3 regions of the Psychrobacter sp. H29 genome follow, and region 1 is predicted to be linked to each of the others. Evidence: predicted binding sites of a transcription regulator. Region 1 holds the regulator's gene; each other region holds the start of a gene.
The links. The regulator PhoB, encoded in region 1, activates phosphate uptake and scavenging genes when phosphate is short. The targets are predictions, from matches to a motif close to TGTCATNAANCTGTCATAA.
Positions count from the first base shown of each region.

Region 2: the regulator PhoB is predicted to act here: its motif matches at 2,421-2,439, upstream of pstS (phosphate ABC transporter substrate-binding protein PstS).
Region 3: the regulator PhoB is predicted to act here: its motif matches at 2,660-2,678, upstream of AC5JP1_RS07750 (DNA translocase FtsK).

Region 1 covers NZ_JCACRY010000001.1:2,836,747-2,842,193, reverse strand. Annotated here, with positions in the region: gene AC5JP1_RS11650 (3'-5' exonuclease) at 1-447, opposite strand, end outside; gene AC5JP1_RS11645 (M23 family metallopeptidase) at 641-1,231, shown strand; gene phoR (phosphate regulon sensor histidine kinase PhoR) at 1,448-2,581, opposite strand; gene phoB (phosphate regulon transcriptional regulator PhoB) at 2,640-3,344, opposite strand; gene dtd (D-aminoacyl-tRNA deacylase) at 3,457-3,909, opposite strand; gene asd (archaetidylserine decarboxylase) at 4,024-4,860, shown strand; gene AC5JP1_RS11620 (HD domain-containing protein) at 4,954-5,447, opposite strand, start outside.
Region 2 covers NZ_JCACRY010000001.1:2,371,691-2,377,137, forward strand. Annotated here, with positions in the region: gene pstC (phosphate ABC transporter permease subunit PstC) at 1-944, opposite strand, end outside; gene pstS (phosphate ABC transporter substrate-binding protein PstS) at 1,188-2,348, opposite strand; TPP riboswitch at 2,642-2,797, shown strand; gene thiC (phosphomethylpyrimidine synthase ThiC) at 3,043-5,169, shown strand; gene AC5JP1_RS09630 (fructose bisphosphate aldolase) at 5,303-5,447, opposite strand, start outside.
Region 3 covers NZ_JCACRY010000001.1:1,922,623-1,928,069, reverse strand. Annotated here, with positions in the region: gene AC5JP1_RS07765 (MerR family transcriptional regulator) at 1-315, opposite strand, end outside; gene aat (leucyl/phenylalanyl-tRNA--protein transferase) at 349-1,161, opposite strand; gene trxB (thioredoxin-disulfide reductase) at 1,162-2,184, opposite strand; gene AC5JP1_RS07750 (DNA translocase FtsK) at 2,730-5,447, shown strand, end outside.

The DNA.
Region 1 (5,447 bases):
CGCGTCATGAGCGGCAATCGTCATGGCACCCGCCTCGCTCTTGCCCAACAACTGCTCAATGCACTTTGACTGACCATACGCGCGCCATTCTGGAAAAGCGGCGCGCGCCAGTCTCACGGTACAGATGAGCTTAGCAGAGGGACTACCAATCACTCGCCAATCAAAGCGTACGTTATGTCCGATCAAATACTCTGGTAGCTCAAATTGATCTAATTCAAAGCGCTCAAGACCAGCGACGTCAGCATCCGTAATACCATGCACCTTGATAACCACAGGTGATATCGAACGACCACTGTTGAAGTATTTCATCCACTCATATCCAGTTGTCACATTGATCGTCGCCACTTGAATCGGCCTCGGATCACGGCCTTGATCAGTTTCAGTATCGATGACAAGCGCCGTCTCAGCCATAGTAGAGATATCAGCCGTGTTAAAAGCATCATTCATAAGAAGTTAACCATCCATAGCACCGTCATCGCTCAACAACAGTGTTAAGTAGATAACGTTATATTTGCTGTGCTTGTATTTAATGACACCTGTATTTATGGGGATAAAATCTATAGATAACAATGCTATACACACCTTTGTATACAGGGCTTTTATAATACTTTATATCGTATAAAACAGATAAGAGACCTCAATGCTAGTAGATGAAAAAAACAAACAACCCAAGCCTTCTATTTTTGGGCGCGTGTTGAGCGTACTGATTAGAGCAGTGGTATTGCTGGGGCTGTTATTTGTGTTTGATAAGCTGCTGCCCGATATCAGCCAACAGACCCAATCATTTGTGGTCGCCAAATGGCAACAGATGAGTTTGCTGCAGCAAGAACTGCCGACAGAAGATAGCTTACCCAGCCCACTACCAGGGCAAAACCTGACGGATACGTGGGGCGCAGCACGCAGTCAAGGGCGCTCACATGAAGGTATCGATATCTTTGCAGAACGAGGAACACCCATACAGTCAACCACGCAGGGTATCGTGAGCAAGGTTGGCGAAAATACTTTAGGTGGCCTCGTGGTCGTCGTAGTAGGACCGGGCGGTGCAGGACATTATTATGCTCATCTAGAGGACTATGCTGATATCTCTCCCAATGATTGGGTCAATAAAGGCGATACTATTGGCTACGTGGGTGATAGCGGCAATGCAAAAGGGACACCGCCGCATGTACATTATGGTATTTATATTAACGGCAGTGCTGTGAACCCCTACCCGCTTTTACAAAAGAATTAAGCATAATGTATAAAAAGCTCTAATAACTTATATCAAGAGAGGTGCTAGGGCGTGTCCCTATTTTAAAAATGGCGATAAAAATGAAATAAATCGCAAGCTAACAAGGAAAATAGTGCAGACAATATCGAGATATTGATCAGCTATTTGACGCCGCTTGCCAAAGATTTAGCCATTTTTAGCCCATTTAGTGATAAGCGTTTAAATTAGGGACACGCCCTAGTTTGCGGTGACTGTACGCACATAAGTGGCTGGAAATACCACACTAAATGTCGAACCCTCACCCTCTATTGATTCAATCTGTAGCTGCGCTTCGTGTTGATGCAGTACATGCTTTACGATAGCTAACCCCAGACCTGTACCACCTGTGGCACGGCTGCGACCTTTATCAACACGGTAGAAGCGCTCCGTCAAACGAACAATATGCTCTGGTGCTATCCCCAATCCGTCGTCTTCGACTGCAAACCGGCATCCATCTGATGTTCGCGTCCAACTGATAGTAATATTGCCACCTTTTGGTGTATATTTAATCGCATTAATCACCAGATTAGACAATGCACTGTTTAAGTACATCTCTGACCCATATAGCCCATCATATGTATCGATATCTAGGTGAATGGTATGCTTGTAAGCTTGGTTATAGGCTTGTGCATCATCATAGATATGGGTGAGTAGTTTGGTCATATCTATAACGTTGAATTCATGCGTCTCTTCGATCTCAATTCTAGATAAAAGCAGCAAGTCATTTACGATTCTATTCATACGGGCTGTTTGCTGAGTCATGAGCTCAAAACCACGGCGCCAATGAGGCGGCATATCTGGCTGATCCGTGAAGTTTTCTAAGTAACCTGTCATTACGGTCAATGGTGTGCGTAGCTCATGAGAGACATTTGCCACAAAGTCTTTACGCATCTGCTCTAGGTGCTTTAAGCGCGTCACATCATAAATAAATAGGAGCTTTTCATCACCAAAAGATGTGAGCTCAAATTTTAGGTAGCGGCTAGGATCGCGCCATGACTCTATGTAGATGCCGTCATTAGGCAGCGTGGTGTCTTCATAATTGGGCAGCGTGGTGTCTTCATAATACTGGTGAAACTCTGGTATGGTAATAAAATCAAAGACACTCTTCCCTTTATCATCTTGCTGTAAAGACAATAGATCCTGCGCCGCCTGATTCCACCATCCTAAACAATCATTCTCATCGATTAAAATCACCGCGTCTCGTAGTGCTCGCAGTGCGCTTCTGATTTTTTGTAGCTGCTCTGCTTCATGCTGGGCAGAGGTGTTTTCTGGGGTATCTTGCTGATGGCTGTTACGGGTTTTTTTGTGTTGTGCTGGCACTGTCTTGTCCATTTCTTATCCTTACCACTATCCGCTATTTTAGTATTCCAGCGACCTTATGTATGCAAGACTAGCTTGGCTCAATAAGACTAGAGAATCGATAGCCTGTACCGCGTACCGTCTGTATCAATGTATCACAGTCATGAGGACGCAAGAGTTTACGCAGACGCTTAATATGTACGTCGATGGTGCGATCTTCGATGTATACGTTGCCGCCCCAAACCTGATCGAGGAGCTGCGTTCGTGTATAAGCGCGCTCTGGATGACTCATAAAAAACGCCAATAGACGATACTCTGTTGGGCCTACATCGATGACCTTTCCGGCGGCGGTCACACGCTGGCTTTTGGTATCTAGACTCAACTGACCGATTTCAATAGGCTTGTCACTACTCATCGCACTACTACGGCGCAATACCGCTTTGATTCTAGAGATCAACTCACGGGTTGAAAAAGGCTTGGTCATGTAGTCATCTGCACCCGCATCGAGTCCATAAACCTTGCTGTCCTCTTCACTTTTCGCTGTCAACATAATGACTGGTATCTCAGAGAGCAGCTCATCGTTCTTTAGCATACGGCAAAAATCAACGCCGCTTTTGTCTCCCGGTAGCATCCAATCTAACAAGATCAGCGACGGTCTATGATCGACCACTTGCTGGTGCGCCTCTGAGACGTCAGCGGCTTGCAGGCTCTCAAATCCAGCCATTTCTAGCGTCATCACAACCATTTCACGAATCGCAGGTTCATCTTCAACAATCAAAATTTGCTCGTTATACATATGACATTCTCAGTGTTAGAGGGCAAAATTTAGCATGTAAAAAGGCGATAAATACTCACCAGTCTTTATCTATTAAACGGATTAATTATGACAGCTTGATGACACTCTAGTGTCAGATCTCCAGTAGAAAATTTAGGGGTCCGTCATTGACACTATCGACTTGCATGTCAGCGCCAAACTGACCAGTGGCGACGTTTGGGTACTGTGTTTTTGCATAGTCTATAAGTTGCTCAAACAGTATTTGAGCCGCATCAGGTGCCATTGCACCACCAAAATCAGGACGGCGACCTTTGTCTGTTTTTGCCATCAAAGTGAACTGCGACACCAATAACAAACCACCGCCTGCCTGCTGGACATCTTTATCCAGTTTACCAAATTTTGTGGGATCTTCATTATTTTCAAAAATACGATACGTGAGAATTTTATCAATCATTCGCTGAGCCGTGCTCAGACTATCCTCATGCCCCAAACCAATATAAGCCAGTATTCCATGATCTATTTTGCCAACACAATGCTCATCGATAGTCACACTAGCCCGCCTAACTCGTTGTATAAGTGCCTTCATTTACTCATTCCTTAACAGATTATGCTCAGACAATAATGGGCTGTCCATGATAAAATACGGTCATTAACTTGCACATGCAATAATGACATCATCTCTTATTTTGGTAGCCGTATTATGAATGTATTTACCACCTTACAACAGCTGGTACCACAGCAGCAGCTCAGTAAAGTCGCTGGACGTTTGGCCGCCAGCCGCCATCCTTATGTTAAACGTACCTTTATTCGTAGTTTTGCAAAAGCCTATAACATCAGCCTAGACGACTATGAGCGCCAGAGTCTCAACGCATACGAGAGCTTTAATGATTTTTTCACTCGTGAATTAAAAGAAGACGCTCGTATCATCGATACCACTGACAACGGTATCGTCAGCCCTGCTGATGGTATTATCTCTCAGCTCGGACAAATCCAAGACCATAAGCTATTGCAAGCCAAGGGTCGTCACTATGATGTCGGACAGCTGCTGGCTGATAGCGAAGATGGCAGTTACTTTGCGGATGGCAGTTTTGCGACGATCTACCTAGCACCTAGCAACTATCACCGTGTCCATGTGCCGTTTACAGGTACGTTGACCAAGACTCGCTACGTACCTGGCACGTTGTTTTCGGTTAATAACACTACGGCCGCTAACGTACCAGATTTATTTGCTCGTAATGAGCGTCTGGTTTGCATGTTCGATACCAAGTACGGCAAAGCAGCCGTTGTCATGGTAGGCGCTATGATCGTCGCTGGTATCGAAACCGTCGCAACGGGCAAAATAACTCGTACTGACGACATCCAAGAAGCTGATCATGACATGCCGTTTGCCGCAGGGGATGAACTTGGACGTTTTTATTTAGGCTCAACGGCTATCGTGGTACTACCAAAAGCAGCAAAAGCTGACTGGTTGGATAGCATGCAAGCCAACAGCGTCGTGCAAATGGGTCAACTGCTAGGGATGGCAAATACTCAATAATACGACTGTATAAAAACGCTCAAAATATCAGCTCAGTTAGGTATGTTAATGCATACTTAACTGAGCTTTTTCATGCCTGTCACTCATATAAAGTTATGCATCGATCAGCCATCCTTGCTGGGTCGCATAGTCGATATTTTTGGTAAGCCAATCATGAATGGTTGGAAAGCTGTCTTTGATAAAAGCAAGGGTATAAGCTACCTGCGAACGTGTTACTTGGGCTTCGACCCACGTTTTTCCCTCAGTATTAAGATTGAGTAAAAATGGCAATAAGCGGTCAACCACCCTAAGCAACTGGCTTTCTTTGCTGCTACCCGTTTCTTGCGCCTCCCAAACCTCACTTAAAGCTGCGATACCATTACCGCGCTCTGCTTGTAGTCGAGCAATACCAGCGCGCTCTTCAACGTGCGCATCGCTACGGCTGTTTGCGAATAAAAACGTATCGCCAGCGTCAATCTCACCCAAATCATGTACCAGTGCCATCTTTAGCAGTCGCTCATGATTGACATCTAATTCAAACGCTTCAGCAATCGACCAACACGCCATAGCCAAGTGCCAAGAGTGCTCGGCAGAGTTTTCGCGGCGAG
Region 2 (5,447 bases), 470 kb from region 1:
CCCGCTTTATGATCCATACGCATAAGCATGAGTTTGGCCAAAGACAGCACAATGAAGGTAATGACAAACAGTATTAAGCCTAAATGTAGTAGCGAGGCCAAATGCAGCTCACTAGAGGCTTCGGCAAACTCGTTGGCCAAGGCAGAGGTAATCGTCACACCAGAAGTAAACAGACTTGGACTGATATTGAAAGCATTACCTATCAAGAAAGTTACCGCCATGGTCTCGCCAAGTGCGCGCCCCAGACCCAAGATAACGCCGCCAACAACCCCTGCTTTGGTATAAGGGAGGATAATCTTAAACATAACTTCCCACGTCGTCGCGCCCATACCGTAGGCAGATTCTTTGAGCAAATCTGGTACGACAGAGAAGACGTCACGCATGGTGGCTGCGATAAAAGGAATAATCATGATAGCCAGCACTAGAGATGCCGTGAACATCCCCAGTCCCATAGGAGCACCTACAAACAATTTACCGATGATAGGTAGAGGACCGATGTGCTCAATAAACCATGGCTGGATATGATCGCCAAAGAATGGTGCAAAAACAAACAAACCCCACATACCATAAATGATAGAAGGGATACCGGCCAATAGTTCAATGGCAATACCCAGTGGTTTTTTGAGGAACTTAGGGCACATCTCAGTCAAAAATATTGCAATACCAAAACTGACGGGCACGGCAATCACGATAGCGATGAGTGAGGTGACTAGCGTACCGTAAATAGGCGCAAGCGCGCCGTACTCATTGGCGACCGTGTCCCAATTGTTGCTGGTATAAAACCCAAGCCCGAACTCTTGAATACTCGGCCAAGCACCAACGATGAGAGAAACTAGAATGCCCCCTAAAGATAGGAGGACCAGTATGGCAAACGCTTTGGTAGAGTTGACAAATAAAGCGTCGTAACGTTTTTGTTTAGCCAGTTGGGACCTTAAGTCTGTCATAAGTGTCTCAGCATTGAATAGAGTGAATTCAAAAAACCAGTGTGTTTGTTCAGCTTTATCACAACAAGCCCACCCGCATAATCATTAACGATCCTGTGTGCCAATGGCAACTGCTCAATATATCCATCAGTACTGCAGTCAATGTTACGGTCAAAATTGCTGTGATAAAACCTCTCAAACAACCAGGCTCTCTTTAGAGTGGTTGTTTGAGAGTCTAACTATGTCAAAATCAAGAGTAGCAACTTACTGCGCTGGCTTATAAACTGGCTGACCGTCGCTACCTTTTACGTCGTTCCATTTTGCTTTGAATAGAGCCACTGCCGTATCAGAGAATGGGACATAATCTAGGCTCATAGCGCTATCATCACCTTGGGTATACGCCCAGTCAAAGAAGTTCAACACGCCAGCAACTTGCTGAGGATTCTCTGGCTGCTTGTGTACTAAGATAAAGGTTGCAGCAGCGATAGGCCATGCTTGCTCAGTCTCAGAGTTGGTGATGACTTTATAAAAGCCTTCTTGTTGTGACCAATCGATGTCACCTGCTGCGGCAAATGTCTCAGCAGATGGCTGAACGATGTTGCCCGCGGCGTTCTTCAGTGCAGTATGTGACATGTTGTTTTGCTTAGCGTATGCATACTCAACATAACCGATAGAGTTTTTCATACGGTTTACATAGCTTGAGACGCCTTCGTTACCTTTACCACCTGCGCCAGTCGCAGAGGTTGGCCACTTAACCGTTTTATCAACACCAACCGTATCTTTCCAATCTGGTGATACTTTTGCTAGATAGTCAGTAAAGTTGAACGTCGTACCTGAACCGTCTGAGCGGAATACCGTTGTGATTGCCGCATCTGGCAAGGTCAAATCTGGGTTCATAGCTGCGATAGCCGGGTCATTCCAGTTGCTAATTTTACCTAGATAGATGTCTGCCAAAGTCGTACCATCTAGCTTCAAGGCACCTGGCTCAATACCATCAATATTAACGATAGGTACGACGCCGCCGATGACCGTTGGGAACTGGATAAGATCAGATTCTGCTAGCTCTTCAGGTGTCAATGGCGCATCAGAGGCACCAAAATCGACAGTCTTTGATTGAATTTGTTTGATACCGCCAGATGAACCAATTGACTGATAGTTAACTTGCCCGCCAGTCGCACCATTGTAGTCATAAGACCATTTGGCATAGATAGGCTGCGGGAATGACGCACCTGCACCCGTGATGTTCATTGCGATGTTTTCAGCAGATTTAAAACCAGCATCAGCAGCAGTCGTTTCCTGAGTCTGAGTAGTGGTCGTAGCGCTACTAGTATCAGCGGCAGCGGTTTCTGTCGTATCTGTTGACTTATTACACGCCGTAAGCATTAAGGTGCAACTGACGGCTACTGCTAATAACGAATAACGCATGTAGAACTCCTGAAGTTTAACGACGATATAAAAAAGCATTGTTTGTGATATGCGTGCTATCTTGCCAAATCTTTATGACAATTTAATGACAACCGTCGCAATCTTTTATTCGCTTTACATAATATTTAGACAACCTCTGTCTAGCCCAGTGATACCAAGCGATAGTCGTTACTGATACTGAGTGGCCTATTGGATAAGTATATTAAACGTCGCATTTGGAGTCTGATACTTACGTTCAAATACTATTAGCTGTTAGTACAGAATTTTGCTAGTATGAAATCTGATTTACAACACTGACAGACTCGGGGTGCGGTGTAGTATTGGCCTACTTTATTAAGCGTTTATAGTTAAACATTAATAACAGTAGTCGCCTATCTACATTCGCTGAGAGATCACCCGCCGAACCTGATGCGGTTAGTACCGACGCAGGGAAGTCTTAAGCACTTTGTTATTGATGACAAAGGACGCGTAGAAATACATTTTTATCATCACTACTGTCTGAGTATGCGTGCTGCATAAGCAGATAACGAGCGAAGGTATAAAGCTGCGTCCCCTATTTGATGACCATTTACCGCGGCAATTTTTTGCTCGCTTTTAGGTGTCGATAGTCCAAACTTGTCTCAATGATAGATGCTGCACCCGCAGATACTGGCGGTGTTGATTTTATTCAAAAACCAACACGCTAGGACAGCATATGACTACTTTAGACAGCACTTTAGACAACACCTCTTTAGACAGTGCCTCAACTGCACAAACGCATAACCCAGCCAACAACATACCTCTTACCTCAGACTCTACTGACACCGTCAAAGCAGATAAAAAAGCAGACGCCCTAAAAACGCCTGCCCACCGTGCTGCCAGCGATGCGCGCTTTGAAGAAGATGCACGTGATCTGCACCGTATTCTACCCGCCTCTCGCAAAGTCTATATCGAAGGCTCAAGACCTGATATCCAAGTACCGATGCGCGAAATCAGCTTGGCGGATACACCAGTTGGCGGTACGGGTGACAAAGATGGTGAGCATAATCCGCCGTTTTATGTCTACGACACTTCGGGCGTCTACACTGACCCCAATGTCGAGATTGACTTGACGAAAGGTCTACCAAAACTGCGTGAAAACTGGATCGCCGAGCGTGATGATACGGAGCAACTAAGCGGTCTATCTAGCTCATACGGTCAAGCACGTGCTCGCGATATCAGCACTGCCAACCTTAGATTTGCTCTTATTGACAAGCCACGCCGTGCCAAAGCAGGGCAAAATGTCACGCAGATGTACTACGCGCGTCGCGGTATCATCACCCCTGAGATGGAATATATCGCCATACGTGAGACGCAAAAGCAGCACGAGCTGACCGACATGCGTCAACATGACGGCGAGAGCTTCGGCGCCAATACGCCCACTATCATCACCCCTGAGTTTGTCCGTGATGAAGTGGCGGCTGGTCGTGCCATTATCCCAAACAACATCAACCACCCTGAATCTGAGCCGATGATCATCGGGCGCAATTTCTTGGTGAAAATCAATGCCAATATCGGTAACTCCGCGCTGGGTTCGTCTATCGATGAAGAAGTATCCAAAATGACGTGGGCCACACGTTGGGGTGCGGATACCATTATGGATTTATCAACGGGTAATCATATTCATGAAACCCGTGAATGGTTAATCCGTAACTCGCCTGTGCCGATTGGTACCGTACCGATTTATCAAGCGCTAGAAAAAGTTGATGGCGTCGCAGAAGATCTAACGTGGGAAATCTTCCGTGATACGTTGATTGAGCAAGCCGAGCAAGGCGTGGATTATTTCACCATTCACGCGGGTGTCCTACTCCGCTATGTACCGCTCACTGCAAAACGCCTAACGGGTATCGTCTCGCGTGGTGGTTCTATCATGGCACAATGGTGTCTGGCGCATCACAAAGAGAGTTTTTTATACACGCATTTCGAAGACATCTGCGAGATTATGAAGCAGTACGATGTAGCATTTAGTCTAGGTGATGGCCTGCGTCCTGGCTGTCTACAAGATGCCAATGATGAGGCGCAGTTCGGTGAGCTACGTACGCTTGGAGAGTTGACCAAAGTCGCATGGGAACATGATGTACAGGTCATGATCGAAGGCCCTGGGCATGTGGCGATGAACCGCATCAAAGAAAATATGGACTTGCAGCTTGAGCTGTGTGCGGATGCGCCTTTTTATACCTTGGGGCCATTAACGACCGACATTGCACCAGGTTATGACCATATCACCAGTGCGATTGGTGCAGCGATGATTGGCTGGTTTGGTACCGCGATGCTGTGCTATGTGACACCAAAAGAGCACTTGGGTCTACCAAACAAAAAAGACGTCAAAGACGGCATTATTACTTACAAGATTGCCGCTCATGCTGCTGATTTGGCCAAAGGTCACCCCGGTGCGCAGGCACGTGATAATGCACTATCCAAAGCGCGTTTTGAATTCCGCTGGGATGATCAGTTCAATCTGGCGCTCGACCCTGATACCGCGCGCGAATATCACGACGAGACCTTACCAAAAGACGCACACAAATCAGCCCATTTTTGCTCGATGTGTGGTCCGAAGTTTTGCTCCATGAAAATCACCCAAAACGTACGTGAGTATGCAGCAGGTTTGGACAAAGACGCCGCTAATAAAAAAGTCACACCGCAATCAGGCGACTTAAGCGATGCGGATCATTTGATTAAAAAAGTCGACACTGAACTGGTCGGACAAGTTGGCGAAGCCAGTGCTGAGGAAGTCCGTCAAGGAATGGCTGAGATGATGGAGAAGTACAATAAGGAAGGACGTCAGTTGTATAAAGAGGTGTAAAGTTTTTAGCTTTATTAGAGAAGAGTCCTACCAAAGAGAAGCCCGAACCTGATAGTCAGGTTCGGGCTTCTCTTTGGTCTATGTATGACTATCAAGCCAGTACTATTACACCCATCTTATTAAGCCAGTACTGTTAAACATTAGATGCCTGATAAATCTCTTCGATAGAATTATTGATAGTGTCAGCAAACTCGCTATCGCTTTGTTGCTTACTCAAACCTTCGGTAAAGGCACGTGAGAAGCTCGCAATCATACCAGGGTTTTGCTTGAGCTTGGCG
Region 3 (5,447 bases), 910 kb from region 1:
GGCTTGTTGTTTTTTGACTTGTTCTAGCTTTTGCTGCGTTAGCAGAAGCTGTAAATCAATATCCAGTTGACCATCGTAATAATCGTTTAAGCTGTTTTTGATCTCGATAAGGGTGAAGCCAATGGCTTGTGCACTCTTAATCAACTCAATACGTTCGATACACTCAGGATGAAACTCCGTATACAACCGTGACCCTGCTTGACGTTTACGTGATTTTAGCAGACCTAACTGCTCATAATGACGTACCGTGTCTTTGGTGGTATTGGCCTTCGCTGCCAGTTCTCCAATCAACAAAAATGAGATATCAAGCGCCATAAAAACCTCGTTGTTGCTTAGCTATTGTCATTATCATAATATGCGTTGCCAAGGCTCTGTAGTATCAAGTCGCGTCACTGCTAATGGTTTATGCGAGCTGTCATCCCACTGAACAAAACGATGACTTATCAGGCTATCTAACTGAGCCAGGAAATCAGTACGCGGCAGGGTGGTAGCGCCCAAGCTCATGAGGTGATCATTTGGCAATTGGCAATCGACGAGTGCCACGTGACTTTGTTCGCATAAGCGCATTAAACCCCAGAAGGCTATCTTTGAGGCATTGGACGCACGATGGAACATAGACTCACCAAAATAAATATTGCCTATCTTTAGTCCGTAAAGTCCACCAATCAGCTGACCTTTCTCATCCCAGACCTCAATACTGTGGGCAAAACCTTGCGCATGCAATTTGGTATAGGCCTCAATCATCTCATCATGAATCCAAGTATGCTCGCCTTCAGGCAAGTCATTATTAAGACCATCGCTTCGCGGTAGACTACAAGCATGTATGACCTCATCAAAAGCTTGATTGAGTGTCAACTGCCAACGCGTGCGGCTTGCTTGCTTACGTAGCGACTTACTCGGTTGATAATCAGATGGTGCTATCACACAGCGTGGCTCAGGACACCACCAAGCAATAGGTTCGTCTTCATTGAACCATGGGAATAGTCCCCGTGCGTAAGCAGATATTAATGTCTCGGGTGCTAGATCGCCGCCCATCGCGACAATTCCAATCCCATCAGGATCGACAGAGATAGGATTAGGAAAGTCATAACGCCTAAGACTTTTTAGAGTCTCAGGCGTAATGTATTGAGTGGTATCATCGTGCTGCGTGAAGTTATCCATTTAGTCTTCTTGATCAGCAGTTAGGGTTGATGCATACGTATGGTCTTTTGCCGTTGCTTCACCGATAGCATCTAAGTACTTTTCAGCATCAAGTGCTGCCATACAACCTGTACCAGCAGAGGTAATAGCCTGACGATAAACATGATCAGCGACGTCGCCAGCTGCAAATACACCCTCAATGCTAGTTTGTGTAGCGTTACCATTGAGACCACTATTGACAGTCAAATAGCCGTCTTTCATGTCCAATTGACCGGTGAATAGGTCAGTATTGGGCTTGTGACCAATCGCGACAAACATACCCATTGCGTCTAGTTGTTTGGTGCTACCGTCAGTCATTGATTCGATAACGACACCATTGACACCCATATCATCACCAACCACTTCTTTTACCTGATGGTTCCATTCAATTTTGACATTGCCGTTTTTGGCTTTCTCAAACAGCTTATCTTGTAGGATTTTTTCAGAGCGTAAGCTATCACGGCGATGCACTAAGGTCACTTCAGAAGCAATGTTAGACAAATATAAGGCTTCTTCGACGGCGGTATTACCACCACCAATCACGGCGACTTTTTGGTCCTTGTAGAAAAAACCATCACAAGTAGCACAAGCAGATACACCAAGGCCTTTAAATTTGGTTTCTGACTCTAGCCCCAAATACTGTGCAGAAGCACCTGTTGAGATGATCAAGGCATCACAAGTATAGTTGCCGTTGTTACCTGATAGCTGAAATGGACGCTCGTTTAGATTGACTTCATTGATATGATCATAAACCAGTTCTGTACCAAAACGCTCAGCATGCGCCTTCATACGCTCCATTAGTGCTGGACCTGTCAAATCATGTGCATCGCCTGGCCAGTTATCGACTTCGGTAGTGGTCGTTAATTGTCCGCCTACTTCCATACCCGTAACCATAACTGGTTTAAGATTGGCACGTGCCGCATATACTGCAGCAGAGTAACCTGCAGGACCTGAGCCTAAAATAATGAGTTTTTCGTGACGTGGAGCGGTAGTGTCAGTTGCCATGAGGTGTTCCTTTCTAAAAATACGAATGAATAATGATAGTTATAAATATAATAAAAAAATCAAAAATTATGACTAATATGGTTTTTCTGATTGCTGTGTGATAATAACATAAGGGCATAGGTCGAAAAGTGCAAGTTTGCTAAAACAAACACAGCTATCATTAGAATCAAAGCATAATAACCTTGAAATACTAGCGCTAGGAACAGCTGGTATTTTATAGCGTTTGTACAAAACCGCTAGCAATACTCTATTGGTGGACGGTTTTTTTGCACAAATAGCGTCTCGATTTACTTTCCTACACGCTTTATTTATAAGACTGTCGCCACTGTACCTATGTATTTGTTATTATAAGGAGTTATGCCGAGTGCGGTAAGGTTTGGGTGATAATAACGGTTATGCGTTCTTATGATGCTAGGTCTTACGATAAATACCTCCTTACCAAAAACACTCCGCGAGGTACATCTATGTCAGCACTTTATGTCAGCATGATTAGGCTTAGTCATGCGTTGGCGACCATTTAGTATTAACAACAAGGCAGATTTTACGTGATATCAGCACCGCATATTGAGTATTTAAAAAAGGGAATGTTTACCCTCCTTGGGTTAATACTGGCCGTATATCTGTTTGTCATTCTAATGACTTACACAGGCAATGATCCTAGCTGGTCGCATATCAGTAGTGACATGACAACCATCAATAATATGGGTGGTCAGACGGGTGCTTGGTTATCTGACTTGCTCTACAGCTTTTTTGGGTTTGGTGCCTGGTGGTTTTTAGCATTTGTCGTTTATGAGTCGATTCTTATTTGGTGGGACAATAAACCCACGTTTTGGCTCATGCGACTGGTCGCTTACGTGTTTTTGTTGCTGACTGCTAGTGCGTTATTTGCACAATTGGTCGCCCTAATTCAACAAGTGACTAACCCTGCATCGATGGGACTTGAAGGTGTGGCTGGTGGTATTATCGGTCTTGAGTTACAAGAGCGCTTGGCACAGCTGCTATCACAGTGGGGTAGTGCGGCCTTCTTGGCGGTATTTGTCGTGATTACGGCTACCTTCGCTTTCAATATTCATTGGCTTGCAATATATCAGAAGATTACGGCGTTATCGTGGTTTGGCTCAGGCGTAAAGAACAAAGAGGATGTTGACGTTACTCGGCCAATCAGTGGGCCACAAGACGATAGCCACAGCGTAGATGATCAGGCTGAGCAGCAAGTAGAGCATGAACAACTACCACTTGAGCTACAATCAGCTGACCATACTGACAGTATTAATGAGGCAGATAACAGTAGCCGGTTCAGTAATGTGTTGTCAGACTTCTTGTCGACATCAGGGTTGGCAGACAGCGTCAAAGCCTCTATAGCGACCGCTAAAGAAGCTACTACGTCAAGCGATGAAAAAAGTGCGCCACTATATACAGCGCCAGCGACTGCCAGTGCTATGGCTGATAGCACAGCGGACCATATCGCACCATCAGCAATGTCAGCTCCTACCGCGATACCTGCTCGAAAAGTCGAGCCAAGTTTTGCATGGAACGATGCTAATACGGTTGATGACCTGCTCGCGAGTGAGCATATGGTTTATGGTGCCAGCAGTATAGAGAGCTCTAGTGCACCTGTACCCAACTATACTCAGACAGACACAACTATAGACATGCCCGAAGAGGAGTGGGCATCAAACTCCCAAGCGATGCCAATTGCGCAAACAGCTGCGACTGAACCTGCTAAATATAACCAAGAGCTCGATGGTCAGCCACAAGCTAATGCGCCTGAAATAACTCAAGCAAGTGATACGAGTCAAAGCGTCGATCAGTTAGCAGAAGCATGGTTGGCTGAGCATGGTGACCTATCCGAACCTGCCACAAACATTGCAATGCAAGACTCTCAGAGTATTCAAGATACTGTTATAACGGAACAGGCTCGAGTTGAGCAAGCCGTCATTGAGCAACCTGGAGTTGAACAGTCTAAAGTTCAGGACATAATCGAAAAGCCTGCAATTGAACAACCTGTCGCTAAACAAGCGGTACAGGAACAAATAATAGAGCCTATACCACAGGTAACCGCTAGCTCTACAAATAAGTCGTCTCCTGAGCCAGCAGAACAGCCGTATGATGAGGTATCACTATCTGTATCTGAAGAGCCGATTGCAGCAGCAATGGACGTCGTACCAACCGTGTCAGATATCTCAGATATGACACCAACCAATACACCACCTGCAAACCCGAAGGCAGCACCAACAGTAGAATCGGTAAGCCCAGTTGTAGACGCACAGCCAATAACCGCAGCAAAACCATCTGTTAGTTTTGCTGTCCCTGAGGGTGATAGCAGCAACCATATCACGGATATGATGCCAGAAGATGACAGTGCTGAGGATGCGAGTGCCCCAGTCATGCCGCACATTAGCGATGATGCAGCATTCAGTCAAAAATCACGCTCGATGCAAACGGCGGCCTATCGCAGCAGCCTTACGCCCATTCCAGAGGTCTCTATACTGGATAAGCCCGATCCTGACCGTAAGCCTAGCTATACCGTCGCCGAGCTTGAACAGTTATCTGAATTGTTAGAGATTAAGCTACAGGAGTTCAATGTAAAAGCGTCTGTCGTCAACGCTATCCCAGGGCCTGTTGTGACTCGTTTTGAAGTAGAGCTGGCTGCTGGTGTCAAAGCGAGTAAGGTAACGGGTATCTCGCGTGACTTGGCGCGTTCACTATCTATGGCGTCACTACGTGTGGTCGAAGTAATACCGGGCAAGCCATATATCGGTATCGAAGTGCCCAATAAAAAACGTGAAATGGTACGCTTAATTGAGCTGTTAAATACGGATACTTTCAAAGACCCCAAAGCACAAATCAGTATGGCAATGGGAAAAGATATCGGTGGCAACCCTATTATCACTGATCTTGCGCGCGCGCCGCATATGCTGGTTGCTGGTACGACAGGCTCTGGTAAGTCAGTACTGGTCAACTCGATGCTGCTCTCTATGCTACTGAAGTATACGCCCAACGAGCTGCGCCTGATCTTGATTGATCCAAAGCAGCTTGAGCTTGCCAACTATAATGACATTCCGCATCTATTGACGCCAGTAGTCACTGATATGACAGAGGCGGCCAGTAGCTTGTCGTGGTGTGTGGCAGAGATGGAGCGCCGCTATCAATTAATGAGCCTACTCAAAGTGCGTAAGCTCAATGAGTTCAACAAAAAGGTTATGGCAGCAGAACAATCAGGCAATCCTATGCTTGACCCACTATGGCGACCGAACGATAGC